2 regions of the Caproiciproducens sp. NJN-50 genome follow, and region 1 is predicted to be linked to the other one. Evidence: riboswitches for the same ligand, from Rfam matches in the RefSeq annotation. Region 1 holds a riboswitch; the other holds the start of a gene.
The links. A riboswitch is a leader RNA that binds a small molecule or an ion and turns the genes downstream of it on or off. The one in region 1 is predicted to bind thiamine pyrophosphate.

Region 1 (14,865 bases):
AAATAACGGCCCAGGATTTGCTGGCTCTGCATGTGATCGACCGGATCGTACCGGAGGGACTTGGTTTTTCCAAGACCTGTGCCTTTTTAAAAATACAGCTGATTCGGACTCTGACTCACAGCCGGGAACTTGGCGCGGAAGAGCTTCTGAATCTCAGATATGAAAGATTTCGAAAAATCGGAAACTTTGAAAATTAAATTGAGACCGGCGTGGCAAGGCCGAAAAAAGGCCCCGAAGATCATCTCGATCGTTCGGGGCCTTTTTTATATCGATGTTATTTCAGCTTTTCGCGGCAACTTTCGCGTATGCGAAAATTTTGTCGCCGAGCGGTGTGACCACTACGTTTGAAATATTTGTATTCAACAGATACGGATCGGTGTAGAAATAGATCGGGCATGCCGGCATGTCGTCCATCAGAATTTTTTCCGCGTCGTGCATCGACTGCATGCGGACCGTCTGGTCGCCGGTGGCTTTCGCTTTGGCAATCAGAGCGTCATAATCCTTGTTGGACCAGTGTGGATCATTGTTGCCGGAGTTTGTCATAAACAGGTCCAAATAGGAAATCGGGTCGTTGTAATCTGCAATCCATCCGTCGCGGGCAACGTCGTAATTGCCCTTCTGGCGGTTATCGATGAAAACTGCAAATTCCTGGGATGCGAGGGTGCAGTTGATGCCCAGCTCTTCTTTCCACATATTCTGAAGTGCTTCGGCGATGGCCTTATGGCCGCTGTTGGTGTTGAAAGAATATTCGAAAGTCGGGAACCCCTTGCCGTCCGGATATCCGGCTTCGGAAAGGAGCTGTTTGGCTTCCGCGACATTTTTATCGTAATCGTCGTCCTTTACGGAGTAATAGCTGCCCCCCACGTCGCGGAACTGTTTGGTTGTATCGGCATCGCTGACGCCGGTAGAGACAAACGCGTCCGCCGGGATCTGGCCGGCCTTTGTAATATTTTTTATAATATAATTGCGGTCGACTACAAGTGTGAGCGCTTTGCGGACCTTCGGATTGTCGAACGGAGCTTTCTTGCAGTTAAAGGCGACATAGTAGGTTGCAAGCTGATCGATGCTGTGATAATCTTTCGTGGCGGCCCATTTATCCTGCTCTTCCACAGGGTAAGAGTCGGCGAATTGCAGCTCGCCGTTCTGGTAAGCGGCCTGAATCGCGGAGTCGTCGTCCATCAGCATGAATTTGATCTGATTGACCGTTACGGCGTCCTTGTTGTAATAAGTGTCGCTTTTCTGGTCGATGATGCTTTCCTTGTGGTTCCAGGCCGTCATCTTATAGGGGCCGTTGCCGATATAAGTTTTGGGGTCCTGTGTCCACTTGTCGTTCCCATCGACAACATCTTTGCGGAGCGGGTAGAACATCGGGCGTGACAGCAGCTGCAGGAAATAGGCACAGGGAGCGTTCAGCTTGATCACGAGGGTCTTGTCATCTTTCGCGGTGACGCCAAGGCTGGTGACATCCTTGTTCTTGCTCGTGTAAATATCAGTGGCGTTCACAACCGGGTCCATCATATAGCTGTATTCGGAAGCGGTCTTGGGGTCGACCAGACGCTGCCATGCATAAACAAAGTCCTGGGCGGTGACGGCCTTGCCGTCAGACCATTTAATGTCGTCTCGCAGCGTGGCGGTGTAGGTCAGACCGTCGTCGCTCGCTTTGATGTCCTTTGCCTGGCCGTTGACGATTTTTCCGCTTTCATCCAGTTTAGTCAGACCTTCAAAAACGTGCTGAATGTAAATACCGCCGTCAACCGCGGTATTCAGCGCGGGATCCATGGAATCCGGCTCCGAGCCTACATGGACGCTCAGGGATGTGTTAGACTGTGCGGCCGAACCTGCGCCGGACGATGCCTGTGACGACGTCGATGCGGAACCGCCGCATCCGGTGAATGCCGTTGCGATCATGGCTGCGGCAAGCACCGAAGACAATAACTTTTTTGTCATAAACTTTCCCTCCAAATGAAAATATTTGCATTTATTCGAGGCCTTGGTCTGCTGACTGACGCAATTCCGAAGTAAAATCACGCATTGCAGAAACACAAAATGACCATGTCTGCTGTATTCCGAACCTTATTTTACGCTGCAAAGCACAATTTTAGCCGAAATGCGCAATGTTTTTCATGGAATCAAGGCCTAATGCACTTCAACTTTTCTAATTTCCTCAATTCTGTGACAAGCGGCAAAATGCCCCGGTTCATATTCCCGCATCTCAGGAACCTCTTCGGCACATTTCGGCACCGCATAGGGGCACCGGGTGCGAAAACGGCAGCCTGTGGGCGGATGAAGAGGACTGGGCACATCGCCCTCCAGAACAATTCTTTTTTTCTTCCGGCTGGCTTTTGGGTCCGGGACCGGAATTGCGGAAAGCAGGCTCTGTGTATAAGGATGAAGCGGCCTTGCGTACAGCGTTTCACTGTTTGCAAGCTCGACCAGTTTGCCAAGATACATCACGCCGATCCGGTTGCTGATATGTTTGACTACGGCAAGATCGTGCGCGATGAAAAGATAAGTCAGACCCAGCTCCTGCTGAAGGTCTTCAAACATATTGATCACCTGCGCCTGAATCGAAACGTCCAAAGCGGAAATCGGTTCGTCGCAGACAATAAATTCCGGGTTGACGGCAAGCGCGCGCGCAATGCCGATCCTTTGGCGCTGCCCGCCGGAAAATTCGTGCGGATAGCGGTTCGCATGCTCGCTGTTCAGTCCAACCCGATTTAAAAGAGAAAGAATTTTGTCCTTGCGCTCCGCCTTTGACGAGGCAAGCCCGTGAATGTCGATCGCCTCTCCGACGATGTCGCCCACCGTCATTCTGGAATCGAGAGACGCGTAGGGGTCCTGAAAAACAATCTGCATTTTTTTGCGGTAAGGTTTAAAATCGACTTTTGTCACATCGGCGCCGTCATAAAAGATCTTTCCGCCGGTCGGCTCATAAAGCCTAAGAATCGTACGGCCGGTCGTGGTTTTTCCGCATCCGCTTTCCCCCACCAGCCCGAAGGTCTCGCCGCGATTGATATAAAAGCTGACATCGTCGACCGCCTGGACAAAACCTTTTTTAAACATGCCTGTTTTCACCGGAAAATACTGTTTGAGGTGCTGGACCTCCAATAATTTTTCACTCATTGACGGCCGCTCCTTCCTGCTTTTCAAACTGTTCCTTTTGGTTCAGCCAACAGGCGCTTTTATGTGTTTCGGAGATCTGCGTGAATTCCGGCATCCTTTTTAGGCATATTTTCATGCAGGATTCGCACCTTGGCGCGAACGGGCATCCTGCCGGGGGATTCAGAAGATCGACCGGAGTGCCCTCGATCGGGACCAGGCGCTCATGGGAGGATTCGTTGATTTTAGGAATGGAACGAAGCAGCCCTTTTGTGTAGCAGTGCTTTGGATTATAAAAAATTTCATCCGTCGTGCCGATTTCGACGATCTTTCCGGCGTACATCACCGCGATGCGGTCGCAGACATCGGAAACGACGCCAAGGTCATGCGTGATCAGCATGACGGACATATTGATTTTTTGTTTTAATTCCACCATCAGTTCCATAATCTGGGCCTGAATGGTCACGTCGAGCGCCGTGGTCGGTTCGTCGGCGATCAGCAGCTTCGGTTCGCAGGCCAGGGCCATCGCAATCATGACGCGCTGGCGCATTCCGCCGGAAAACTCATGCGGATACTGCGTCAGACGTTTTTCGGGTTCGTTCACGCCGACCAGATTCAGCAGTTCAATCGCCCTTTGCTTACGTTCTTCGCGATTTTTATCGGTGTGAAGTTTGAGCATTTCGGTCAGCTGATTCCCGATGGTGAAAACGGGATTCAGGGAAGTCATGGGATCCTGAAAGATAATGCTGACTTCTTTTCCCCGGATTTTCCGGAATTCCTTTTCGGAGAGCTTCTCGATCTGATGGCCGTTGAAATTCACGGTTCCGCCGACAATTTTGCCCGGCCGGTCGACCAGTCCCGTCAGGGTATAGGCGGAAACGCTTTTTCCGCTTCCGGATTCCCCGACAATGCCGAGGACCTCCCCGTAATCCAGCGTGTAAGAAACGCCGTTGACCGCCTTCACTTCTCCGGCAGGGGTAAAAAAGGACACTCTCAAATCGTTGATGTCAAGCAAATGTTTCTGGTTCATTTTTTATTCTCCTTCAGCTTTGGATCAAACGCATCCCGTAAACCGTCTCCAAACAGATTGAAGGAGAGAATGATAATGCTGATGGCAACGGATGGAGCGACGAGCAGATAAGTATAGGATTCGATTCCGCCCAGCGCGTCGGAGGCGAGGGAACCAAGGCTGGCCATCGGCGACATCACGCCAAGGCCGAGAAAGCTCAGAAACGCTTCCGTGAAAATCGCCCTCGGAATTTCCAGCGTGGTGGTGACGATCAGGACGCTGATGCAGTTCGGAATCAGGTGCTTTGAAATAATCCGTTTGCTGGAAGCGCCGAGTGCGCGCGCGGCCGTGACAAATTCCTGTCCTTTGAGCGACATGACCTGTCCGCGGACAATTCTTGCCATGTTGACCCAGTACAGCAGACTGAATGTGATAAAAATGCTGACCATCGGGACACCGAGGCTTTGCAGCCAGGACAGCGATGGATGCGTGTCGAAAAGTTTTGTCAGGGGTTCCTTCAGGGTGACCTGAAGCAGAATGATCGTCAGCATATCCGGGATGGAATAGATGATGTCCACGATCCTCATCATGACGAGGTCGACCACGCCGCCGAAATATCCGGAGATCGCGCCGTAAATCGTTCCGATCAAAAGGACCAGAATGCTGGCGATGATGCCGACCAGAAGGGAAACCCTGGTCCCCATCATCAGACGGATCACCATGTCGCGTCCGTGCATGTCCGTGCCGAGAATGTGGGGGAAGACACTGCCGCCGGCCTGTATGGTTTTCATTTCTTTCTGAGAATACTGCATCGGGTGCAGAAATTCACTGCCGCGAATCTGCTGGTCATAAGTATATGGATAAAAATTAGGCATGACAAAGGCAAAGACCATGACTAAGACGATCACGACAAAAGCCGTCATTGCTATTTTGTTGTGAAGAAGCCGACTGAGAGCGTCCCTCCAAAAGGTGGTGCTTTCCCTCATGACGACAAGCTGCTGCTTTTCCTCCTCGTCCGCGGGCAGAAAATCGTCCGTTCTTAATTGAAGAGTAAACGGGTTCTTGAATGCTTCCATTTCCATTATCCTCCCTTACTGCAATGAGATCCGCGGATCGATCAGTTTATAACAGAGATCAACAACCAGGTTCATCACTACAATCAGGACGGCTAGGAATATGGTTGTGCTCATAACCAAAGGATAATCGCGCGCCGTGATGCACAGGATAAACTCACGGCCGAGGCCCGGAATGTTAAAGATGCTTTCAACCACGAAGCTTCCGGTGACTGTGTAGGCAAGCAAAGGCCCAAGGTAGGTAATGACGGGTAAAATGGCGTTGCGCAGAGCGTGCTTATACAGCAGCACAAGCCTTCCGACCCCCTTGGATTTGGCTGTCCGGATGTAATCCTGATCAAGGGCGTCGAGCATGCCGGAACGCATCAGCCGGGTGATGTAGGACATCGGGTAGAAAGCCAGCGTGACGCACGGCAGAATGTAGGCGGAGAAGGAGCGCAGCCCGAACGTAGGCAGCCATTTCAGCTTCACGCCGAATATGATCATTAAAAATGTCGCCATCACAAAGCTTGGGACCGCGATTCCCAGGGTTGAAACAACCATTAGGGCGCGGTCTGTAAAGCGTCCCCGGTTCAAGGCGGAAACGGACCCCATGATGACTCCCAGAATCAATGCAAGCAAAATGGAGATTCCGCCAAGCCTGGCGGACACCGGAAATGCCGTGAGAATAATGTCGTTGGCGGAGCGGCCTTTCTGTTTCAAGGAATCCCCAAGGTCGCCCTTCAGCAGATTTCCCATATAGGTCAGATATTGCTGCGGCAACGGTTTGTCGAGGCCGTATTTCGCATTTAATGCGGTTAAAGTCTCTTTCGGTATATTCTTTTCGCTTAAGAACGGGCCGCCGGGAATCAGATTCATCAGCGTAAAAGTGATGATGGATATGAAGAAAATTGTCAGTATGGCATAACCGGTTCTTTTTATGGCAAATGCTCCCAAAAAAATATCCCCCTTTTTCCTTCTATTTATTAGAAACGGCAGGTACATTCCTCGTTGAATGCGCCTGCCGCTCAATAAATCTTCATGCTAGAATATTACTGTATGACTTATAAATATTCATTGCTGGAATTTTTATAATTTTGCACCGAAAAACCCGCTACGTGAATTAACCGAGCGTTTCACATGCATTATGTAATTGCCAATCACTCCGTTTATCATGGGAACTGGCGCATTAAGTCACGATAGGCAAGGCATCTTATTTTTATCTTCGATCAATGTATGGAAACGCCGATCTGCTGAAACCCATACCGCTATGCTTCTTTACGGAGAGATAAATTCCTCCCCGGAACCTTTACCACTTCCCATGGCTTATTTCAGTTCGTCTTTTTGCTGGTATCGTCCGAAAGCATGATGAAAGTTAAAAAATAACTGATGCTGAACTCTCACATGAATTTAAATAAAAGTATAGTTGAACATTTTATAATTGTCAAGGCCAAATTTGTGCCCGCGCCATGCCCCTTCCGGCTGTGCTTTGAATAATTTTAATGGAAATGGAAGAATATTCATTGGATTGTAGACACCTCAATAAATTCCGGCGGATGGGCTGTTGCCATGGGGGGTGGTGAAAGCGGGAAATGGCCGAGGAATTCTGTTCAATGGCGGGGATTTGCAGTTGCATAATTTTTAATCCGGCATGATTGACAGAAAACCTGAAAAAAGATATAATAACAGAAAACGGGGGGAACTCGCTCGAGTTGAGAAGGTAAAACCTGACCCTTTGAACCTGTCGGTTAATACCGAAGTAGGGAACGTGCATTGAGTTTTCGATTGGCGTTCGCCTGTTTTTGGCGGACGCCTTTTTAACTGAATATCGCGGGGGGACTCAAATCGAGTTGAGAAGGTAAAACCTGACCCTTTGAACCTGTCAGTCAACGCTGTCGTAGGGAGCAAAGATGAATCAGCCCGCCGCATGTCCGGCGGGTATTTTTTTGCCGTTTGAAACCCCGTTTTTATGGAGAAAGGAGAGTTTGGATTCAGCGCATTATATATAGAAAGAGGGGACGATATATCAAAAATCTTCTGACGATCGCGGGTTCCGACTGCAGCGGCGGGGCAGGGATTCAGGCGGACCTGAAAACCTTTGCCGCGCACGGCGCTTACGGCATGAGCGTGATCGTTTCCGTTGTGGCGGAAAACACCTCCCGCGTCCTTTCCGTCTGCGATCTCGAACCGTCCGTGATCGGGGACCAGCTCGACGCCGTGTTTGAGGATATCCGGGTGGACGGCGTAAAGATCGGAATGCTGTCCGGTTCGGCGCAGATGCGGGCGGTTGCGCGAAAGCTCCGGCAGTACGGGCCGCCCGGCGTGGTGCTTGACCCCGTGATGGTGGCCAAGGGAGGCTGTGCCCTGATGCATCCGAATGCGCTGCAGACATTGAGGGAAGAACTGCTTCCTCTCTCGTATGTTCTGACGCCGAATCTGCCGGAAGCGGAAGCGTTGACGGGAATCAAAATCGAGACTTTGGACGGCCGGAAGCGGGCTGCCGAGAGGCTGCGCCGGATGGGAGCCGAAAACGTCCTGCTCAAGGGCGGGCATCTCTCCGGCGACGCGGAAGACCTGCTGTTTGACGGAAACGAGTTTACCATATTTACTCACGAGAGAATCGAAACGGATAATACACACGGGACAGGATGCACGCTTTCCTCCGCCATTGCCGCGAACCTTGCGGAAGGGATGTCCGTGCCCGAAGCGGCGCGCGCCGCGAAGGAGTATGTGACCGCGGCGATTGAACATGCTCTGCCGGTGGGGAAGGGGCACGGCCCGACCAATCACTTTTATTTTATGAAAGGAATCAGACGATGAAGAATGTTCAGACTCAGATGGAAGCCGCGAAAAAGGGCGTTGTTACAAAAGAGCTGAGAGCGGTCGCCGCCAAAGAGGGGATGGAGCCGGAAAAGCTCCTTGCGCTGGTCGCGGCGGGCCACGCGGTGATCCCGGCGAACGCCGGCCACACGGCGCTTTCCCCGGAAGGGGTCGGCGAGGGCCTCGCGACGAAGATCAATGTGAACCTCGGCGTTTCCGGCGACTGCAAAGATTATGGGACAGAGCTTCAAAAAGCGGAGCTTGCGGCCCGGTTCGGCGCGCACGCGATCATGGATCTGAGCAATTATGGCAAAACCCGTGAGTTTCGGCAGAGGCTGATCGCCGAGTCTCCCGCGATGATCGGAACGGTCCCCGTGTACGACGCGGTCGGTTATCTGGAAAAGGACCTGCTGGAGATCACCGCCCGGGATTTTCTGAAAGTTGTTGAGGCGCACGCCAGAGAGGGCGTGGATTTTATGACGGTCCACGCCGGGATGAACCGCCGGGCGGTCGAAGCGTTCCGCCGGCAGGGGAGGAAAATGAACATCGTGTCCCGCGGCGGCTCGCTGCTGTTCGCGTGGATGGAGATGACCGGGAATGAAAATCCGTTTTTCGAACATTACGACGAACTGCTTGACATTCTGCGCGAATACGACGTGACAATCTCTCTCGGCGACGCCCTCAGGCCCGGCTGCCTGGACGACAGCACCGACGCCGGCCAGATCGCCGAGCTGATCGAGATCGGGGATCTGACCGAGCGCGCCTGGAAGAAGGACGTCCAGGTTCTGGTGGAGGGACCGGGACATATGGCGATGAATGAAATTGCTGCCAACATGGCGCTGGAGAAGCGCCTGTGCCACGGCGCGCCGTTTTACGTTTTGGGCCCTCTGGTGACGGACATTGCCCCCGGCTACGACCACATCACCGCGGCCGTCGGCGGAGCGATCGCAGCGGCGTCGGGCGCGGATTTCCTGTGCTATGTCACTCCGGCGGAGCACCTTCGCCTGCCGGACCTGGACGACGTGAAGGAGGGGATCGTCGCAAGCCTGATCGCGGCGCACGCGGCGGACCTTGCGAAAGGGATCCCGCACGCGCGTGAGCGCGACAGCAGGATGGCGCAGGCCCGCAGGAACATGGACTGGGACGAGATCTTCCGGCTCGCGATCGACGGAGAAAAGGCGCGGCGGTATTTTGAAAGCACGCCGCCCGCCGACCGCCACACCTGCTCCATGTGCGGAAAAATGTGCGCCGTCCGGACGACCAACCTGATCCTCGAAGGGAAAAAGGTTACGTTCTGTTCTGAAAAGTAAGGAGGAAAAGCATTGAATCAAATCACAAAGGATGCGGCGGAGGTCCTCTCGGAGGTCCGCCGGAAGTCCCCGCTGGTCCACAATATTACCAACTATGTCACGGTGAACGACTGCGCCAACGCGCTGCTGGCATTTGGGGCTTCTCCGATCATGGCGGACGACATCGGGGAGGCGGCGGACATCGCTTCCATTTCATCGGCTTTGGTGCTCAACATCGGCACGCTGAACCGGCGCACCGTTGAATCCATGCTTGCCGCCGGCGCGAAAGCGAATGAGCTCGGAATTCCCGTCGTGCTCGATCCGGTCGGGGCCGGCGCCTCCGCTCTGAGAAACCGGGCCGTGCGGGAGCTTCTGAAACGGATTCGGATGACCGTCCTGCGGGGCAACCTCTCCGAACTGTCCTTCCTCGCGGGGATCCGGTCCGCGACCAAGGGCGTGGACGCGTCCGAGGCCGACAGCGGGAACGACGCCGTCTCGGTCGCCGTTTCGGTTGCGGAGCAATACGGCTGCGCCGCGGCGGTCACCGGGGCGGTGGACGTCCTGTCCGACGGAGAGCGGACGGTAAAGATCCGCAATGGACACCCGATGCTTTCCAGCGTAACGGGAACCGGCTGCATGACCTCCGCCCTGGCGGGAGCCTGCGCCGCCGTGAGCCACGACCCGCTTGCCGCGGCGGCGGCCGCGGTCGCCGCCATGGGCATTGCCGGGGAGCTCGCCTATGAAGCCGCCGGAAGCGCCGGGACGGGCGGCTTCCACATCGCGGTGATCGACGCTCTGAGCCGTCTGGACCCGGCGCTGTTTGAAAAGAGGGCGAAGCTCGATGAAGCCTGAGATCGACTATACCCTGTACTTATGCACGGACCGACGCCTCATGAGCGCCGATACGCTGGAGGAGGCGGTGGAACAGGCGATCCGGGGAGGCTGCACGCTGGTCCAGCTTCGGGAGAAAGACTGCTCCTCCCTTGATTTTTATCGCACGGCGCTCGGCGTCAAACGGATCACGGACCGCTGCGGAATCCCGCTCATCATCAACGACCGGGCGGATATCGCGCTCGCCGTTGGAGCGGCCGGCGTCCACGCGGGCCAGAGCGATCTGCCCTGCGCGGCGCTCCGTGCCATGCTGGGAGACGACAGGGTGATCGGGATTTCAGCCGCGACCGTGGAGGAAGCCGTCCGGGCGCAGCGGGACGGCGCGGACTACATTGGCGTGGGGGCAATGTTCGCGACGGGAACAAAGACGGACGCCGGGCTGGTGTCGATGGAAACGCTCGCGGAAATCCGTCGCGCCGCCGCGATCCCGATCGTGGTGATCGGCGGGATCGGCCCGCAGAACGCCGGGCGGTTCCGCGGCACGGGAATCGACGGCCTCGCGGTGATTTCCGCGATCCTGACGAAACCCGACATTGCCGCCGCCGCGAGGGAACTGCGCGCGCAGTTCCGTCCCTGAAATCATTTTTGGCGGTGTTGCGCTTTGAAAAAATTAGGAGCTTCCTCCCGCATCATGCGCGAGAAAGCTCCTTTTGTCAGTTGTTCTTTTGGCGGTCCGTGTAAATCTTTACCGTGTCCCGCAGAAATTTTGCCAGCCCCGGCCGCATCCGGTCGTAATAAGCGGTGAACCGGGGATCGTCCACATACATCTGCGCCAGCGCCGCGTGGGCTTCCGGCGTGTAGGTCTCCCAGGTGAAGGAAAGCCATTCGCGGTGCAGGGCGGCGGCCTTCTGGGCAGTCTCTCCGGCCGGGTCGCCCGTCTGAAACGCTTCGAGAAGCGTTTCGTTAAGCGACCGCTCAATGTCCTGGAACCGTCCGTATTCCTGTTGGGTCATTCCGAGAAGTTTGCGGCTGCTCCGTTCGACGGCCTTGGTGCCGTACTTTTTGCGGATTTCCTTACCGTAGCGCCGTTCGTTCTGTTTTACCAGATTTTCTTTGAATCCTTCGAATTTTTCGCTGTCGGTCATGGATGATTCTCCTTTCTCGCAGGCGAGCGTTTTTTCCACATTGCGGATCAAAAGATCGAGGCGGGCCCGCTGCCGAAGGAGAAGCTCGCGATGGCGGCGGAGCGCTTCGGCGGCGCTGAATCCGGGTGAATCGAGAATTTTCCCGATTTCCTTCAGGCCGACGCCCAGTTCCCGGTAGAAAAGGATCTGCTGCAGACGGCCCACTTGGGCGCCGCCGTAGATCCGGTATCCGGAAGGACTCAGCCGTGCCGGTTTCAGCAGGCCGGTTTCGTCGTAATACCGGAGAGTGCGCGTGCTGATGCCGGAGAGTTTCGCCAGCTTTTGGATCGTATATTCCATCCTCGCTTCCTCCTTTCAAACAGATCCTATCGCTTGACGCCGCGTGAATGTCAATCCCCTTTTTGAAAAATTTTAAATAATTCGAGTCGATTTCTAATACGAAATATTTGCCGGACTTGTCAAACCGTGTCGTTTCGGGTATAGTATTAGCATGACAGATGAAAACGGACCAGTCCGCCGCCTTTTGCGGTCGTCCGGAACCATTTGTTCAAGTCGATTTCCTTTTTCATCCCCTCGTCCAGGATCTCAGCGATAGCGGCGTTCCCGTCGGCTTCGTATTCCAGGGAGACCACGGTGACCCAGTGCCATGAATCCAAAATTTTTTCCTCTCCACAGTCCAGGTTCAAAAAGGCGACTGGCGTGTCGGCGGACAGCGCCGAATGCAGAAACAGGAGAAGCTGCCCAAAGTCCGGGCGGGAGCAGCGGAAACCCGGGATTTCAAACGGTTCCGTGCCGATGCGGAGCGACTTTGCTTTTGCGTAGGACTGCACGCCCTTGCATAACAGTTCCGTATTCGGGATCCCCATTGCGGTCGGCTTTACGTGCCGCCAGATGTCCTCCATGAAATCCGGGCTTTCTTTCCGGCTGACCGGCCGGTCCAGCCCAGGTATGGAGCGGGATCTTCCGAGGTAATACAGAATGTTGGAAACAGCCGTCGGCCCGCAGCCGGAGAGGCGCTGCCATCGGGTCCGGAACCACTCCTGGTCAAACCCGTAATAGTTTTGCCCCTCTGCTTCACCGTCAATTAAAAAATAGCCGATCTTTTTTAACGCGATCGATATCATGGAATTTCCTTTCCTTGTCCCTTGTTTTTTTCATCATATCACCGCGCGCGGGAATGCGCCAGCGCGTATTTTTATGAAATGAGAGATTTACGATGAAAGTGCTGATTCTTACTTCAAAAAGACGAATTGAAAAGTATACGGATTTTTCAAAGATCCCCGGCGATTGGAAACTGGTTTTTCTCGACAGCGTCTATGAGGAAGAGGAAGCGATCCAAAAGGGAGGGGATGCGGATTTTATCGTCGTGGACGCAGTCAGCCCCGTGTCACGCCGCCTCATCGGGCAGATGCCGAAGCTGCGCCTGATCCATTCGGAGGGCGCCGGGTTTGAGCGGATCGACCTGCAGGCCGCGCGGGAGGCGGGCGTTTATGTCTGCAACAACGCATCCCTCAACAGCGGGGCCGTGGCGGAGCAGGCGATTCTGCTGATGCTTGCCCTCCTTCGCCGCTTTCAGGAGGGGGACAATTTGGTCCGGCGGGGAAAACAGGGACAGGCGAAAAGCTCCTTTATTCTGGACGGGATTACGGAGCTCGAATCCTGCCATGTGGGAATCGTCGGTTTCGGCAGTATTGGGAAAGCCACGGCGAAACGCCTTTTGGCCTTTGGCTCCAAAGTGAGTTACTACGGCAGGCACCGGTTGGGCGCGGAGGAAGAAAAGAAGTTCGGCGTCAGCTACCTTCCGCTTTCGGAGCTGGCTGCCTCGTGCGATATTGTCAGCCTGCACCTGCCGGTGACGCCGGAGACGACCGGCCTGATCGACCGCGAGTTTTTGAGGCGGATGAAACCTTCCGCGGTTCTGGTCAATACCGCAAGGGGGGAGATTGTGGACCAGGCCGCCCTGGCGGATGCGCTGGAAAGCGGGACCATCGCCGGGGCCGGGCTGGATACGCTGTCCCCTGAACCGGCGACGCTGGAAAATCCGCTTCTGCGTCTGAGTGAAAACTGCCGTTACCGCGTCATCTTTTCACCTCATATCGGCGGAACGACAAATGGTGTTTTTTACCGGCTGCACAGAAATATTTGGAATAATCTTTTTCTGTCGGCGGAGGGAAAGCGCCCGAACAATGTCGTCAACGGGCTTTGACGGCGTTTTGGGAAGGCTTGTCCGTGCTCGTTGAATCCGGAAGTTAAAATTTTCTCTCTCTCCCGCTCAAACTCTTTTCTGAAATGGGTTGGCGATACATAGAATGAACCGGGAGGGATTAATATGAATTTACCCAACAGCAGCGCCGAGGTAACCTTTCAGGAAAATCACCGGGAATTTATCTACCGCGGCACGGCAGTTCTGACTCTGTCCGTTCAATTCCCTGTCGTCAAACTGAGCGGGAATCCTCAGGCACAGGCCAGGATCAATTCAAGGTTCCGGGCGCAGGCGGCCGATTTTTCAAGATATGCGGCGGGAACGCTGTATCGCCAGGCCGTTCGGGACTATCACAGCGCGCAGGAGCACGATTATCCGTTCCGGGCGTATGATGCCGTCATGAAATACGAGGTCACGATGAATCAGGAGTGCTATTTCAGCACCTACCGCGATCGGTATGAGTTTACGGGCGGCGCGCACGGAACCACCGTCAGAGCTTCGGACACGTTCAGCCTGCAAAGCGGAAGAAGGTTCGCCTTGTCCCACTTTTTCGCACCTGGTGTAAATTACCGGCGGATCGTGGTTTCGGAAATCCTGAAACAGGCGGAACGGAATATGCAGCAGAATCCGGGAATCTATTTTGACGACTACAAACATTTGATTTTAAAATATTTTCGTCCGGAAAATTACTACTTAACCCAGGAGGGAGTGGCGATTTACTATCAGCAATATGATATCGCCCCTTATGCGACCGGTATTGTAACCTTTATTATTCCCTATGATTTTCTCGGGATTACACTTTCCTGCTCCGGCAGATAGTTTACCGCAAAGAGTGATCGGGCGGCCAAAAGGGCCGCCTGCCGATTTTTCGGAAATCCGGCCCCTTCTTGATATTCCGGGCGGCAGATTTCGCGTAAGCAGCCGATTGAAGGATTTTCATATATTAAAGTATATTGACGGAAAGAGGAGCATCCTTGAAACTTGAGTTTTTGCATCAGGGGACCGAGCAGCGCAGAGAACTGATTCTTCACGGAAGTATCCTGCAGACTCTCCTGATGCTGTCTTTGCCGACCCTCATGATGAGCGTGATCCAGGCGCTGCTGCCGCTGTCCGACGGTCTGTTTATCAACAATGCGGCGGGAACGCTTGTTGCCAGCGCGGTGACCTACAGCGAGCCGGTCATCAATATGATGATTTCGCTTGCGCAGGGGATCAGTGTGGCTGCCATGGCGATCATCGGGCAGGCCAATGGCCAGGGTGATTTTGAGCGGGTCAGGCACATTTCCGCGCAGATTGTTATTTTCGCCTCCGCCGTGGGCCTTTGCGCCGCGCCCCTGTCCGCGCTGGCGGCTTTCCCCGTGTCGGCGAACGTGGACCCGGAAATTTCACACAATGTGTTTCTTTACATCAGCCTTTA
Region 2 (14,865 bases), 1.2 Mb from region 1:
ACGGATTCGGGCGAGGCCGTCGAGGCGTATGTCAACGGGGAGCCGATCCTGAAAAAAACGCTTGACAAAGCGATTGGCGACACGAGAAAAATGGAAGAAATAACGGCGCGTCTTTTTCCGTCGAAACAAAAATCTTCAAAGAGTGAATCAGAGGTTCTAGACGACCTGATCAAAGCAAAAGTGCTGGAGCAGGAAGCGGAAAAAGAGGGAATCACCGTCACGGACAGGGACGCGCTGGATTCCCTGCGCGCGACGGACCGACAGATTCAGGACCTGATGGAAAACGGGTCGGAGGAGGAAAAGAAAAATGCGAAGGAGTCGTGGGATACACTGACTTCCGTCGCTTCCGCCCTCCATGAAAGCATGGACCAATATGAAAAGAATGCCGTGCCGACGGAGCGCAATATCCTGATCCAAAACAGGCTTTATCAAAAATACGTTGCCGGACATTCCAGCATGACCGAGACAAAACAGGAGATGTGGGACGGCCATGTTGCCGAACTGATGAAAAAAGCGGATGTGAAGCACAGGGACAGTCCCTAAAATGGATTTGGCGGAGGTTGAACCGATGAGTTTGTCATTTCATCTGACATCCCTTTATGTTTGCGTAAAAGATATGGAACGGGCGATCCGTTTTTATGAAATCCTGTTGGGGCAAAAGGTGACGAAAAAAGATCCGGTTTACAGTGTGTTTGACATCAACGGCTTCCGGTATGGATTATTTGCCAACGAAAAAAGGAACGAACAGCACAGTTGGGGAAACAGCTGTCTGCCCAGTCTGGAGGTAACCGACATGGATTTGGCTTTGAAAAGGCTGGAAGAGCTGCATTGCCCGATTGTCTTTGCACCGACGGTCATCGGAAAAAATCAAGTTCTGGAATTTCTGGACAGCGAGGGGAATCAGGTTGAGCTCACTTGTCCGTTTAACTAAAAAAGAAATAGAAAAAGCCGGCGTCCCTTGACAGGGATACCGGCTCATGTTATACTTTTATTTAGCACAATAATACATACTAATACAATATATAGTATAGCACAAGAGATACCAAATGTCAAGAACTATTTTAAAGGAAAGGAGAAATTTTTTTGGAGTTTCAGCTTTCCTCTTTTTTGAGGCCTTCGGCGCTGGACGATGCCCGGACGGCGGAAAATCTGCTCACATTAAATGAGGAAACGCAGGAATTCGGGCTTGAATTGTCGCGGGAGGACGCGCTGGCGCTGGCGGAAACGAGGCGAATCGCGCTGCAAGCGAGCGGGCGCGTGGAATTCGGTACCCCCGTGCTGGAAAAGATCATCCGGGCGTTCAGCCGGTCCCGCTATTTATACCAATACGATTATGCCCCGGCGCTGCACGAACTGCTCGAAGCGTTTTTTCTGCTGAAGAATGAGACCGAAGACCGCTTTTCGGACGATAACCTGGTGGATTTTCTGTTCGACTGCTTTGAATCCCGCTACCGTGGCTCGCTGGAGATGTTCCAGGGACCGGAGCTGGAACAGCTGCGCAGGCTCCTGCTGTTCGGCGCGGAAGAGGAGAAAGACGATTGGGACGGGGAGGACAAAGATGAATGAATCCTTTCTGGCCCGCGCGGGATTGAGCGCGGAGGAATCGGAACGATTTCGCGCCGGCCTGCTCTGGGCGCTGGCGGATCAGCTAAGCCGCTATACCGCCGGACAGAGCAGTTCCGTTCCGGAGGAAGCGGCCGAAAATGTCCTTGAATCCATGCTGTACTGCGTTTCCGTCGAGCTTTCCTTCCGGCCCGACCCAGCCGCCGCGCTGCGGGCTGTCCTCCCGGACGAGCTGTTCCGCTGCGGCTGCGAACGGGTCAAAGGCATGGTGTCCGACCTGAAGGTTTTGTACCGGGAAGTGCTGAAAACCAGAATTCCCACGGAACTGATCGTTTACAACGCCACGCTGGACGGGGCAGTCCCCGGATTTTTTAAAAGCTATGACCCGGAGTACGCGGCGCATGAAAACGGCGCGCTGACCGGATTCCCGGACTATCCCCTGCTTTGCGGCGACAAAAGCCGCGGCGGCGTCCTGTACATGAGCCATTACCTGGAAGAATTGCTGCGCGAGAACCGATTCTGCGCGCGGTACAAGAAAAATTACATCCGGGCCGTCCTGACGCTGCACGGGCAAAAACATCGGCTGGATTACCGTGAAATGATCGTCAATATCCCGGAGCTTCTTCTGGAGCGGGAACACGCCCCGAAGCCGTACCGGCTGCCGGAGGAGCAGGAATCCGTTACGGATTGAACAGCAGGCCCGCGAGATGATCGGTCCGTTTCCCGCCGAGACGAAGACCCTTGACGCAGTAATGGCAGTATGCGACAATCCGGTCGGTGGTGATTTTTTGGCAGTGCTCCTGCATCAGCCTATTCTGTTCCTCCTCCGGAAGCGGAATGAATTTTCCCTTTGCGTCCATAACGAATCGTTTCGGCGCCAGTTTCAGATTCCTTGCCGGAGAGGGCGCGTACAGGGAAACGCCGCAGAACTGCGTTTTTTCGTAATTTTCCTCCTGCTCCACAATCTCCACGTTCATTTTCCGAAGCAGAGCGCGGACCGCTTTCTGCTCGGCGAGGTTGTCGCGCGAACGCCAGCAATCCTGCACTGTCATTTTTTCATGCGAGTAATCCGGAAACGGGAATTCCTCGTCCTGTAAAATCAGCTCCCACAGGGAGAGCCGTTTCACCTGCGGCATTGTCTCCTGAAAGATGGCCGCGCAGTTGTGGCAGACATAGACCATTGTGTCGCCCTCGGAAAAATTCTGAAAATCCGGCGTCGCCCTCCAGCGGGGACGCAGCCATTCCGGCATCTGCGCCGTAAATTCCTCCAGCTTGTAGTTGGGGACGCAGCACCGTATGATTTCCATATGAAACCGCCGTTCTAAATACTCCTGGATTTTCTCGCTTAATTCCGGTTTCTCCCTGGTAAACACGCAGCTTGCCACATATTTGCAGTTCCCGATGTCCATCATTCTCATTCCTCCCGAATTTTTCAAAATTCTTTTACTATTTTATGATACATCTTTTTTGATCTATGATATAGTTCAAAATACTGATATTTACGATAAACATTAATTTATTATTGAAAATCATTAATATTCGTGCTATACTAAGACCAAATTGAGTGTGGAAGGTGTTTTCTATGAATCAAAACTTTCTGAAAATTTAAAAAAGCGGAAAGATCGTGTTGGCTGCGGTAAGAATCGTGCAGGCAATCATTGCCCTGTCCGTCGCCCTTTCCCTTCTCACTGCTGTTCTGCCCGGCACGTTCTTTGCTCCTCGGATGGACAGAACAGGCGGCTTCTGGATTATCACTTTCTCAAATGTGTTTACGAACGTTGTTTTCCTTGCCGTTTTGTTTTTAATGGGCCGGTTTTTACAGACCCTGAAAGACAAATCCCCTTTTGTGAGGGAGAACGTCAAAAAGCTGAAGCTCGCGTCCGGTTTGCTGATTGCGGTGGAACCGGTCCAATTCATTTTTCAATCGGTTTCCAACGCCGTTCGTCCGGCGGCCAACGGGCAGAAAGAGGTTTTGATTACGTCCTTCGGCGGAATCATTTTTGTTCTGGGCCTGGTCGTGTTTTGCCTCTCGCTTGTTTTTGAATACGGAATCGAGCTTCAAAAGCAATCCGACGAAACTTTGTGAGGGTGTGAAAATGGCGATTATTCTCAGGTTGGACCGGGTGATGGCGGATCGGAAAATCTCTTTAAAGGAACTGTCCGAAAAAGTGGGAATCGCAAATGTCAATCTGTCCAAAATGAAAACCGGTAAAATCAGCGCGATCCGTTTTTCAACGCTCAACGCGATTTGCAGGGCTTTGGATTGCCAGCCCGGGGAGATCCTGGAGTATCGGCGGGATGACTAGAGCTTGTTTGTAAATGGAAATAACGTGATTCGGCAAGTTCTCTGAACCCAAAGAACAGCTAAAATAACAAACGGGAAAACGCGTAAATAGCGTTTTCCCATTTGTTATAAACATGTTTAAAATTGCAATCAGTAGTTAACAGCCCTGCGCTCAAAATAAGCCTGGGGATGTTTGCAGGCCGGGCAAACCTTCGGGGCGGTTTTGCCCACATAAACATAACCGCAGTTGCGGCAGACCCATACGGTTTCTTCCGCGCACTGGAACACGAGGTTGTCTTTCAGGTTTGCGGTCAGTTTTGCGTAGCGTTCCTCGTGCGTCTTCTCGATGCCGGCAACCAGGCGCATCGTGGCGGCAATTTCCTTAAAGCCTTCCTCTTCCGCCGTGTCGGCGAAATTTTTGTACATGTCTGTCCATTCATAATGTTCCCCGGCGGCCGCGTCCAGCAGATTGTCCGCGGTCGGCTTGATCCCGCCGCCGTTCAGACACTTGAACCACAGCTTTGCGTGCTCTTTCTCATTGTTCGCGGTCTCCTCAAAAATTCCGGCGATCTGCTCATAGCCTTCCTTTTTTGCCTGAGACGCGTAAAAAGTATATTTGTTTCTTGCCTGTGATTCTCCGGCGAATGCCGCCAGCAGATTTTTTTCGGTTTTGCTTCCTTTGAGTTCCATGTGTATTTCCTCCTAATACTTTAAATTTAACCGGGCGAATCCGGTTCTTTTCTGATGTTGGCATTAGTATATCACGCCGTGAAAGAAAAATCAATACAATAATAGGAATTATTATTAATTTTTATGAAAAATCTTTTCTAGTGGAACCTGCATATTTGCCGCGCGGCCCGCCGTTCAGAGCGCTGTAGAACAATTTCGTTTGGCGGGAACGGAGGCTGAAAACTTTCCGTTCCGCCAAACCGGGTTCGATAATCGTCCAGCCGGGATGCGGCTCCGCCGGTCACGGTACACATTGAAGCGGAACAAAACCACGTCGCTGTCCCGGGCCGTTCGGCCTTTCGCGGCTCCGCCGGTCACGGCTTACACATTGAAGCGGAACAAAACCACGTCGCCGTCCTGCATGACGTATTCTTTTCCTTCACTTCTTACCAGTCCTTTTTCCTTTGCGGCGGCCATCGATCCGCAGGAGATCAGGGTGTCGTAGGAGACGACCTCGGCGCGGATGAAGCCGCGTTCAAAATCCGTATGGATTTTCCCGGCAGCCTGCGGAGCCAGGGTTCCCTTTTTGATCGTCCACGCGCGCACCTCCGGCTCTCCGGCGGTCAGAAAGGAGATAAGCCCCAACAGGGCGTAGCAGGCGCGGATGAGGCGGTCCAGGCCGGATTCGGACAGTCCCATGTCGGAGAGGAACAGCTCTTTTTCCTCCGGCTCCATGCCGCTGATCTGCGCTTCGGTTTCGGCGCAGATCGGCAGAACGCCCGCGTGCTCGTTTTCGGCGTGCTCCTTTACGACTTTGAAATACGGGTTCTGCTCGATTCCATCGGAAAAATCGCCCTCGCTCATGTTCGCGGCGTAGATGGTCTGCTTGTTGGAAAGCAGCGAAACAGAGGCGAGCAGCGCGGCCTCGTCCTCCGTGCACTCCACGGTCCGGGCGGCTTTCCCCTCGTTCAGAACGCCCTTGACCCTGCGGAAGAAGTCCAGCTCCGCCTGGTATTTTTTGTCGGCCTTGATCATTTTCTGCGTGCGCTCGATGCGCCGGTCCAGCACCTCAAGGTCGGAGAGGATCAGCTCCGTGTTGATGGTTTCGATGTCGCGTTTCGGGTCGATGCCGCCGTCCACATGGACGATATCGTCGTCCTCAAAGCAGCGCACCACATGGACGATGGCGTCGCATTCGCGGATATTTGCGAGGAATTTATTGCCGAGCCCTTCGCCTTTGGACGCCCCGCGAACCAATCCGGCGATGTCCACGAATTCGATGGTGGCGGGCGTGTATTTTTTCGGGTGGTACAGTTCGGCCAGCTTATCCAGCCGCTTGTCCGGAACGGCGACCACGCCGACGTTTGGCTCGATGGTGCAGAACGGATAGTTCGCGGCCTGTGCGCCCGCGTTCGTAATCGCGTTGAACAGCGTGCTTTTGCCGACGTTCGGCAGTCCGACGATTCCCAGTTTCATTGTGTATCCTCTCTCTTTTTCAGTCTTTTTTCACGGCGCAGATCAGGCCGTCCCCAATCGGCAGCAGCGTGCTGACAAGCTCCGGCGAGGCCGCGACCTGCCGGTCGAACTTCTCCATGGGAGCGACAAGATCCTGCCATTTTTCATCGAGGTCCATCGCGGGGAACAGCGCGTCGTCAGCGAGAAAAATGCCGCCCGGCGCCAGGACCCGGATGCACTCCGGCAACAGGCGGGAATACAGGCGTTTGTCCGCGTCCTGGAACACAAGGTCGAACGAGCCGGAGCCCAGCGCCGGAAGCAGGTAGAGCGCGTCGCCCTCCCGGACCGCGGCGACGGAATCGACTCCCGCCCGGCGAAAGTTTTCCCGCGCCTGTGCCGCGGCCTTCGGATCGTTTTCCAGCGTGATGATCCTGCCGCCGTATTCCCGCGCGGCCAGCGCCATATTTGTTGCGGAATACCCGATGCTCGTGCCGATTTCCAGAATCCGCTTCGGCTTCTTCATGGCCAGAACCAGCCGGAGAAAACGCGCGACGTCATCATCCACCACGGGAATAAAATCCTTCCATTCCGTCAGCCGGACGAATTCGTCTTTTGTCAGCGTCTCTTTCCGCCGGTAAAGGGATTCGATGAATTCACCTGCTTTTTCATCCATAATCCTGTCCCCTCTTTTCAACCATATTATAAAGCCTTGTGGAAAAAATCGCAACGTGCGGCGGTACCTTTTGTCCTCGGGCCGGACAGGGACGCACTTATGCGCTCGGGCCGCACAGGCCCTTCCTTTCGGCTCCGTCCGAAAGGAGGCAAAGTTCGCACGGGGGGCAGCGTACCGCTGCATCTACGCTTTCCTTTCCCGGAGCGGCGAAAAACAGGGAAGCAACAATGCTTTTTAAGCCGTGCATGCCGTAGGCGCGTCCGGACCGGATGGTCCCCCTGACCCCCCCAGGAGCCGTCAAGAAGTTTTTTCTGTTCTTCTAACAACAGCTTTTCATTGACGACGGGGGCTGAAAAGCTGAAGCCACAGGGTATTTACCTAAAAGCCGAAAATTTTCAGAAAATTACCTTTTCGCACGTAGCTAATAACTTGGAACGTCCAATGGGAAACTCTGGCTTAATAACAAAACTGTTCTTCATGACAGGTGCCGGGGGGCGTCGGGGGGGGACGTTTAGGTGCCCCTCCCGTTGGGAAGTTGAAGTTCCCCCCGACTCAGGCTTTGCGTACTTTCGTCTGATTACGAAAGTACGGGCCCGCGCGGCCGGAGCGCAAAAGAGAAAATAAGAAGAAATAACAGGTTAAGGGGAACCGGGCCTCAGGCCCGCAGAAATCCGGCCTGAGGACAGAAAGATAAATTAAGATGAATTTTGGGTTAGGGGCATTGGCCAAAAAATTTATAAACAAATATTAAAGAAAGATTTTTAGTTGAATTTTGGTAAATTAAGGATTATAATAGGACTTGTAAGGCACAATAAAAAGTGCAAAGCAGGGACAGGGTGCTGACACACCCCGCCCCCTGCATATGGAACGAGGGTCCATACACAGCGGTTTTTACCGCGCATTTGCAGGTATATTATACCTCTTTCCCCTTGTTTTGTACAGAGGGGGGGAAAGCCGGGGACGAAAAAACGGACCTGCTTTTCACGCGCGCCGGTGTATGGAATGAAAATTTCCGTACCGGTGCTTTTTTGTGCCCTGCAGGCAGCGTGCCGCTGCATCTTCAGCCTGCCGGACAGAACAGCGAAAATTCGCAGCTCGGTTTGGCAGGACGGTTCCGGGACTCTCCCGATGGAACATTGCGCATTTTCAAACCCCGGCTCCCAAAGCGTTGGGAGCCGCAGGCGCGAAAGACACTGTGTGTCCGGGCCGAAGGGAGCGGCGGCACGCCGCCGGGTTTCCTGTTTCCGGCCGGGGGCGGGGAGTGCAGAGCAGAACGCGTGAAAAGGAATTTACATTTTAAAGGCCGGTTAAAGGCCGGTCTTCCGCTTTGCCGAAGCCCCTGACGGGGAACGGTCCGGCGGGGGAAGACGGCGCGCACCATGCCGGTGCATTACAGTGTATGTGAGGAAGTTTACTTGATTCCCCGGTCCATCCCATGGCCCGCCCTCCGGAAAACAGGGGCCGCAGACCAAAGGCCGCGCGAATGCCGATGCATCCGCGCGGCCTGATTTTATTCCCATTTATCCGGTCGTGCCCACGGTGGACACACAGCGTCTTTCGCGGCTCCGCCGTCCACGCCTTTCGCCTTCGGGAATTTCTTCCCGCTGTCCCGCCTGTCTCAGCCGACCGATTCACCGTTTGCTGACCGGCGGGCCGTAGTCCGCGGCGACTCGCCGCCGCGCATGGTCAGGGAGATGCGCTGCTTTTTCACGTCGACCGACAGCACCCATACCTTGACGATATCCCCGACCTTCAGCACCTCCGAGGGATGCTTGATGAACCGGTCGCAGATCTGGGAAACGTGAACCAGCCCGTCCTGATGCACGCCGATGTCGATAAACGCGCCGAAGTCGATCACGTTGCGCACCGTCCCGGTCAGTTCCATGCCGGGTTTCAGATCCTCCAGCTTCATCACGTCGGTGCGGAGCAGAGGCTTCGGCAGCTCGTCGCGCGGGTCGCGGCCCGGGCGCTGCAGCTCCGCCACGATGTCGAGCAGCGTCGGCACGCCCACGCCGGTTTCGGCAGCGGCCTTTTCCCGGCCAATCCGCTCCACCTTTTCCGTGAGGCCGGGGAAACTGCCGCGCCTGATTTCCGCCGCGCTGTAGTCGCACAGCTTCAAAAGCGCCTTTGCCGCCGCGTAGGACTCCGGGTGCACGGCGGTGTGGTCGAGAAGGTCCTCGCTTTCCGGTACGCGCAGGAATCCGGCGCACTGCTCGAACGCCTTCGGGCCGAGCTTCGGCACTTTGAGCAGCTCTTTCCTGCTGCGGAACGCGCCGTTTTCCTCGCGGTACCCCACGATGTTTTTCGAAACCGCGGGCGTGATTCCGGCGATGTGTTCGAGGAGCGACGGGGAGGCCGTGTTCAGGTCGGCCCCGACCGAGTTGACGCAGTCCTCCACCACGCCGGAAAGCGCGGAATCCAGCATCTTTTTCGGCATGTCATGCTGGTACTGCCCCACGCCGACCGCCTTCGGGTCGATTTTGACCAGCTCCGCCAGCGGGTCCTGGAGCCGCCGCGCGATCGAGACCGCGCTGCGCAGCGTCACGTCGAACTCCGGGAATTCCTGCGCCGCCAGCTTGCTCGCCGAATACACCGACGCGCCCGCCTCGCTGACCACCATGTAGGAAACGCCCGCGTCCAGCTCGCGGATCACCCCGGCGGCGAATTCCTCCGTCTCGTGGGACGCGGTGCCGTTCCCGATCGCGATGACCTCCACATGATGTTTTAAGATCATCCGCCGCACGGTTTCCTTCGCCTCCTCCACCTTCGCCTGCGAGTGGGTCGGGTAGATTACCCCGGTGTCGAGCACGCGCCCGGTCGCGTCCACCACGGCGACCTTGCAGCCCGTGCGGTACCCCGGGTCGAGACCCATCGCGACCTTGCCGCGCACCGGCGGCTGCAGGAACAGCTGGCGCAGGTTGACCGCGAACACCCTGACCGCGGACTCGTCCGCCGCCTCCGTCAGGGAGTTCCGGATCTCCCGCTCGATGGACGGGAAGATCAGCCGGTCGTAGGCGTCTTCGCACGCGGCGCGGACCGCGCGGGCGCAGGGCGTGTCCCCCCTGACGCACTCGGAAAAGACGATGGACAGCCCCCGCGCCCGTTCCAGCTCGACGGACAGTTTCAGAAAGCCTTCCTTTTCCCCCCGGTCGGCTGCCAGCACGCGGTGCCCCGCGATTTTATTCACCGGCTCATGAAAATCATAATACGGCGCGTAAACGCTGTCTTCCTCCGGCTTTGCCGCCTTTGAAACCAAAATGCCGTGGGCCGACGCGACCACGCGCAGCCGGCGGCGGATCTCCGCGTTGTCGGAAACGCGCTCCGCGAGAATGTCGAGCGCGCCCGCAAGCGCGTCCTCCGGCGTTTCGACCCCTTTTTCGGGATTCACATAGGATTGGGCGAGAAGGACCGGTTCGCCCGGCCCCTGCTTTCCGATCTGTTCCGCGAGCGGCTCCAGCCCCTTTTCCTTCGCCACGGAGGCGCGCGTTTTGCGCTTGGGTCGGAACGGGCGGTAAATATCCTCGATCTCCGCCAGCGTCTCCGCCTTTTGCAGCTCCGCCGTCACTTCCGGGGTCAGAAGGCCCGTTTCCTCAATCAGCGTTTTGACTTCCTCCCGGCGCTTTTCCAGCGAGCGCAGGTAGTCGAGGCGCTCCGCGATCTCGCGCAGAACCTGGTCGTCCAGCGAGCCGTGCGCCTCCTTGCGGTAGCGCGCGATGAACGGAATCGTGTTTCCGGCGTCGATCAGCTCGACGACGTTTTTCACCTGCCATTCCTGTAAGTTGAACCGGCGGGTCAGTTCGGTGATCGGATCCATGGGAATCCCTCCAAAAATCATGAAATAGCCGTTCTTTTCGGACAGTGAATATGGTAAAATATAGAAAATCGATTTTCCCGCGCGGCGCCGGAAATCCGTCTTTGCGGGCACACGGCGGGAAAAAACGGAGGAGTCTGAGTATGACCATTACCCACGCGGCAATTTACACTCTGAACCTGGAAAGACTGAAAGACTTCTACTGCCGGTGGTTCGGCGGCGAGGCCGGGCCGGCGTATGAAAACCCTGAGAAAGGCTTTTCCTCCCGCTTTGTCCGTTTCGGGCAGGGCGCGGCGCTGGAACTGATGCACCGCACACACCTGAAAGAATCCGTGCGCGGCGAGTTTACCGCGGGCTACGCGCACCTCGCGTTTTCCGCCGAATCGGAAGAAGCGGTGGAAAATCTGACAAAAAAGATGCGGGCAGGCGGCGTTCCCGTGGTGAGCGGCCCCAGGCATACCGGCGACGGCTGCTTTGAAAGCTGCGTGCTGGACCCGGACGGAAACCGGGTGGAGATCACGGCGGAGCCCAAGGTTCAGGAAAAATAGGACGCGGCCTGTTTGAGCAGCAGGCACAGCCCGTAGATGACCGGCTGGTGGAACAGGTACAGCACAAGCGCGTGGCGCCCGAACCAGGAGAGAACGGGGACCTGCGAGCGGTAGGCGATTTCCGGGAATCTGCCCGCCCCGGCCAGCTTGCCGACAAAGGTCCCCGCCGCGAAAACGAAAATCCACGGCAGCATGGGGAAATAATCGGAGCTTTCAAAGCCGGGGCCGGGGAAGCCGAGCGGCGCGAGCCAGGCGGAAGCGTAGAGTCCCTCCGGCAGCGGTATGCCGAGGCCCCGGCCGCAGCCCAGGGTTCCGTACGGAACGCCGCGCGTCAGGAAATAAAGGGCAAAGCAGACGAGGACCGGGACCCACGAAAACCGGAAGCGGTCGGCATAAGGCTTGAGAAGGCCGAACAGGATCATGCACACCGCGAGGAAATGCAGCACGCCGAACGTGATGACGTCCTCCGGCAAAAAAATCCAGGTGACCAGCGTCACGCCGAGCGCGACGGCCAGCAGCTTTGTCCCGCGCGCTAAATTGGAATGCGTCAGGTTGGAGGCGATGCCGGAGATAAACAGGAACATCCCGGCGAAAAAGGGTTCCGCGGGCATGAAGAACCGGAAAAAATAAATCCCGACGTCGTTTCCGAACAGATACCCGAACGTGTAAAAGCCGTGGTAAAACACCATGCAGAACACGGCGAAACCGCGGAGCTCGTCCATTAAATAAATCCTGCCGCGCCCGTTCGGCGCGGCGCTTTTTTCCGGCATTTGGCCGCCTCCCCGTCTTAAAATTGAACCCGTGAAAAGGATGAAATCTTCCGCTGGATATGTTATAATGGCAGCGGAGACGGCCCGGAACAAGAGGCCGTGCGAAAGAATCGTATTATTATATCATGCATCAGGAGGGAATTACAATGCCGGACACCCGATTGACAAAGGAATTCACCGTTTCTCAGGAAATGCTCGCCTCGCGCATGGGCAGCGGGCTTCTGCCCGTATTGGCAACGCCGATTGTCGCGGCCTTTTTCGAAAACACGGCGATGGAGATCGCCGCGGGGTATCTCTCGGACGGCGAAACGACCGTCGGCTCGAAAATCACCGTGGAGCATCTGGCTCCGACGGCGCCTGGCTGCAAGGTCACGGTGACCGCCGAACTGGAAGAGCATGAAAAAAGGACGTTCCGGTTCCGTCTGGAAGCGCGCGACAACGCGGGAGTCGTCGCGACGGGGACGCATGTGCGCGTCAGCGTGGCGGGCGAGCGGTTTATGAAGAAGGCGGAAGAGCGGAAAAACACGGTGGCTCAATGAGCCTTCGCTGTGATCTGATCCTGTTCGACCTGGACGGCACACTGACGGACTCCGGGCCGGGGATCACCAACGGGCTGAGGGAAGCGTTCCGGCATGTCGGCTGGCCGGTCCCCGGGCCGCAGGTGCTGCGCCGGTTCATCGGTCCTCCGCTCCTCAACATGCTGAAGGAACTTTTTCCCCGGATGACGGAAAAGACGACCGCCGAGCTGATCGGCGACTACCGCAGATACTACGCGGAGCGGGGCGCCTTTGAAAACGAGGTATACCCCGGCATTTTCGATCTTCTGGACGAGCTGCGGCTGGGCGGGGCAAAGCTGGCGGTCGTGACCTCGAAGCCCGCGACCCCGACAAAGCGAATCCTGGATTATTTCGGCCTTTCGCCGCATTTTGATTATGTCTCGGCGGAGAGCGACTCCGACCGCGGCAGCGGCAAGGAGTTTCTGATCCGCCCCGCGCTGGAGCACTTCGGCGTTCCCGCGTCCCGCGCCGTCATGATCGGCGACACGAAATACGACGCGGCGGGCGCGCGCAGGGCGGGCACGAACTTTGTCGGGGTCCTGTACGGATTCGGCACGCGGGAGGAAATGGAGCGCGAGGGCGGGGAGCATTTTTCCAGAACGGTGGAAGACCTGCGCGGATTTCTGATTGACAAATAGCGGTTCCTGTTGTATGATGATTTTGAAAATTGAAAAGGGGTGCTGGGTATTTCCCGGCTGAGAGCAGGCGAAGCGACGCCTGAAACCCATAACCTGATCTGGATAATGCCAGCGTAGGAAAACGAAAATCACGCTCCGCGCAGGCCGCGGGGCGTTTTTTTGTTCTCCATAGCGGAATTCCGGACAAAATGGAGGGACAAAAGCAATGACAAATGAAAAGAGCAATTCCGGCATGAACGCCGCCAACCTGCGGCTGGTGGAAAGCGCGATCATGCTGGCGCTTGCAACGGTGCTGAGCCTGATCAAGGTGTACCAGATGCCGCTGGGCGGGTCGGTGACGCTGTGCAGCATGCTGCCGGTGCTGCTGATCGGCTACAAATACGGGTTCAAATGGGGGGTCCTTACGGGATTTACCTACGGCGTGATCCAGCTCCTGCTGGACGTCGCGGCGGTGATGTCCTGGGGCCTGACTCCCGTCGCGGTGGCGGCGTCGTTCGCATTCGACTACCTTCTCGCGTTCACCTGCCTGGGCCTTGCGGGCATCTACGGCAAGAGCTTCCCGAAATTCGTCGCGGGGATGTTCACGGCGGTCTTCCTGCGGTTTTTGAGCCATGTGATCTCCGGCGTGACGGCCTACGCCTCCTGGCTGCCGGACGAATGGCACGGCCACCTGTGGCTTTATTCCATCGCCTACAACGGCTCGTACGTTCTTCCCGACTTCGCCGTCTGCCTTGTGGTCGGCGCGCTGCTCTACAAGCCGCTCAGGCGTTTCCTCTGAGCGGCGTGCCGCCGCTCTCTTCAGCCTACCCCTGAAAACGGAGCAATTTTTCAGTTTTTCCGGGTAGGACTGTTCCGGGAATCTCCCGGCGGCGGGACGGAGGTTGGCAACTCTCCAAAACCAAAGCCGGGAACGCCGCAGGCGGGAAAGACGCTGTGCGTCCGCCGCAGGCGCGTCCCGACCGGAGGTCCGCCGCAGGCAAGAAAGACGCTGTGCGTCTTGACATTCTTCGCCTGCTGGGATAAAATAAAAACAAAGAAAGCCACGAAGGCTTTCGCCCATCGGTAAAATTTCAGTAAAATTTCATAATTGCAATCATAATGAAACCATGAAGGGAAACCGTATGAAACGGTCTTTTCACGGTTTCATTTTTTATTTTATCAGGAAAGAGTTGTGAATCATGAAAAAATCAATGACGGTAAACCTCACCGGCGCGGCGCTCTGCATCGCCCTCGGCCTGATTCTGCCGGTTCTGTTCCACATGGTGGGGGCCGGTTCGGTCTTTCTTCCCATGCACATTCCGGTTCTGCTCTGCGGCCTGCTGTTCGGCTGGCAGTACGGCGCCGTCTGCGGTTTGATCGTGCCGCTGCTTTCCTCCCTGCTGACCGGGATGCCGCCCATTTTCCCGACGGCGGCCGCCATGATGCTGGAGCTTTGCGCCTACGGCCTTCTGACCGGTCTGTTTTACAGAAAGATGCGCTGGAACGTGTACCCCGCATTAATCTGCGCCATGCTGGGCGGAAGAGTGGTTTCCGGCGCCGCGAACGCGGTTTTCCTGGGAATGGCGGATAAGCCCTACGGATTCGCCGCCTTCCTTTCCGCTTCGTTCGTGCAGGCCGTTCCGGGAATCATCATCCAGATCGTCTTTATCCCCGTGATCGTTCTGGCTCTGGAAAAGGCGAGCGTATTTAGAAGGGAAAGGGCTTAGTCGAATTGATGGAGACAGCATCTCAGACCGGGGAAATCAGGGAATTTTTCGACCGCTGCGCGGAGACATGGGACTGCCTGGACCGCGGCAGACCGGAAAAGATCGCGGCGATCGTGACATTGTCCGGAGTAAAAGAGGGCTCCCGCGTGGCGGATATCGCCTGCGGGACGGGGGTCCTGTTTCCTGAAATC

Region 2: another riboswitch for thiamine pyrophosphate. It lies ahead of EQM14_RS00165 (energy-coupled thiamine transporter ThiT); the one in region 1 lies ahead of thiD (bifunctional hydroxymethylpyrimidine kinase/phosphomethylpyrimidine kinase).

Annotation. Positions count from the first base shown of each region.
Region 1 covers NZ_CP035283.1:1,244,045-1,258,909, forward strand. The annotation lists gene EQM14_RS05980 (acetyl-CoA carboxylase carboxyltransferase subunit alpha) at 1-197, shown strand, start outside; gene EQM14_RS05985 (peptide ABC transporter substrate-binding protein) at 280-1,947, opposite strand; gene EQM14_RS05990 (ABC transporter ATP-binding protein) at 2,137-3,123, opposite strand; gene EQM14_RS05995 (ABC transporter ATP-binding protein) at 3,116-4,129, opposite strand; gene EQM14_RS06000 (ABC transporter permease) at 4,126-5,184, opposite strand; gene EQM14_RS06005 (ABC transporter permease) at 5,200-6,117, opposite strand; TPP riboswitch at 6,846-6,944, shown strand; gene thiD (bifunctional hydroxymethylpyrimidine kinase/phosphomethylpyrimidine kinase) at 7,186-7,980, shown strand; gene thiC (phosphomethylpyrimidine synthase ThiC) at 7,977-9,290, shown strand; gene thiM (hydroxyethylthiazole kinase) at 9,303-10,121, shown strand; gene thiE (thiamine phosphate synthase) at 10,111-10,737, shown strand; gene EQM14_RS06030 (MerR family transcriptional regulator) at 10,814-11,584, opposite strand; gene EQM14_RS06035 (hypothetical protein) at 11,731-12,369, opposite strand; gene EQM14_RS06040 (2-hydroxyacid dehydrogenase) at 12,462-13,451, shown strand; gene EQM14_RS06045 (DUF3298 and DUF4163 domain-containing protein) at 13,575-14,267, shown strand; gene EQM14_RS06050 (MATE family efflux transporter) at 14,423-14,865, shown strand, end outside.
Region 2 covers NZ_CP035283.1:21,164-36,028, forward strand. The annotation lists gene EQM14_RS00090 (SurA N-terminal domain-containing protein) at 1-543, shown strand, start outside; gene EQM14_RS00095 (VOC family protein) at 569-931, shown strand; gene EQM14_RS00100 (DUF6323 family protein) at 1,084-1,566, shown strand; gene EQM14_RS00105 (DUF6179 domain-containing protein) at 1,559-2,254, shown strand; gene EQM14_RS00110 (hypothetical protein) at 2,244-2,975, opposite strand; gene EQM14_RS00115 (DUF2975 domain-containing protein) at 3,191-3,649, shown strand; gene EQM14_RS00120 (helix-turn-helix domain-containing protein) at 3,660-3,869, shown strand; gene rbr (rubrerythrin) at 3,998-4,537, opposite strand; gene ychF (redox-regulated ATPase YchF) at 4,898-5,992, opposite strand; gene EQM14_RS00135 (O-methyltransferase) at 6,012-6,644, opposite strand; gene EQM14_RS00140 (Tex family protein) at 8,263-10,458, opposite strand; gene EQM14_RS00145 (VOC family protein) at 10,599-11,003, shown strand; gene EQM14_RS00150 (heparan-alpha-glucosaminide N-acetyltransferase) at 10,991-11,773, opposite strand; gene EQM14_RS00155 (thioesterase family protein) at 11,920-12,312, shown strand; gene EQM14_RS00160 (HAD-IA family hydrolase) at 12,309-12,968, shown strand; TPP riboswitch at 12,994-13,105, shown strand; gene EQM14_RS00165 (energy-coupled thiamine transporter ThiT) at 13,174-13,746, shown strand; gene EQM14_RS00170 (ECF transporter S component) at 14,147-14,674, shown strand; gene EQM14_RS00175 (class I SAM-dependent methyltransferase) at 14,683-14,865, shown strand, end outside.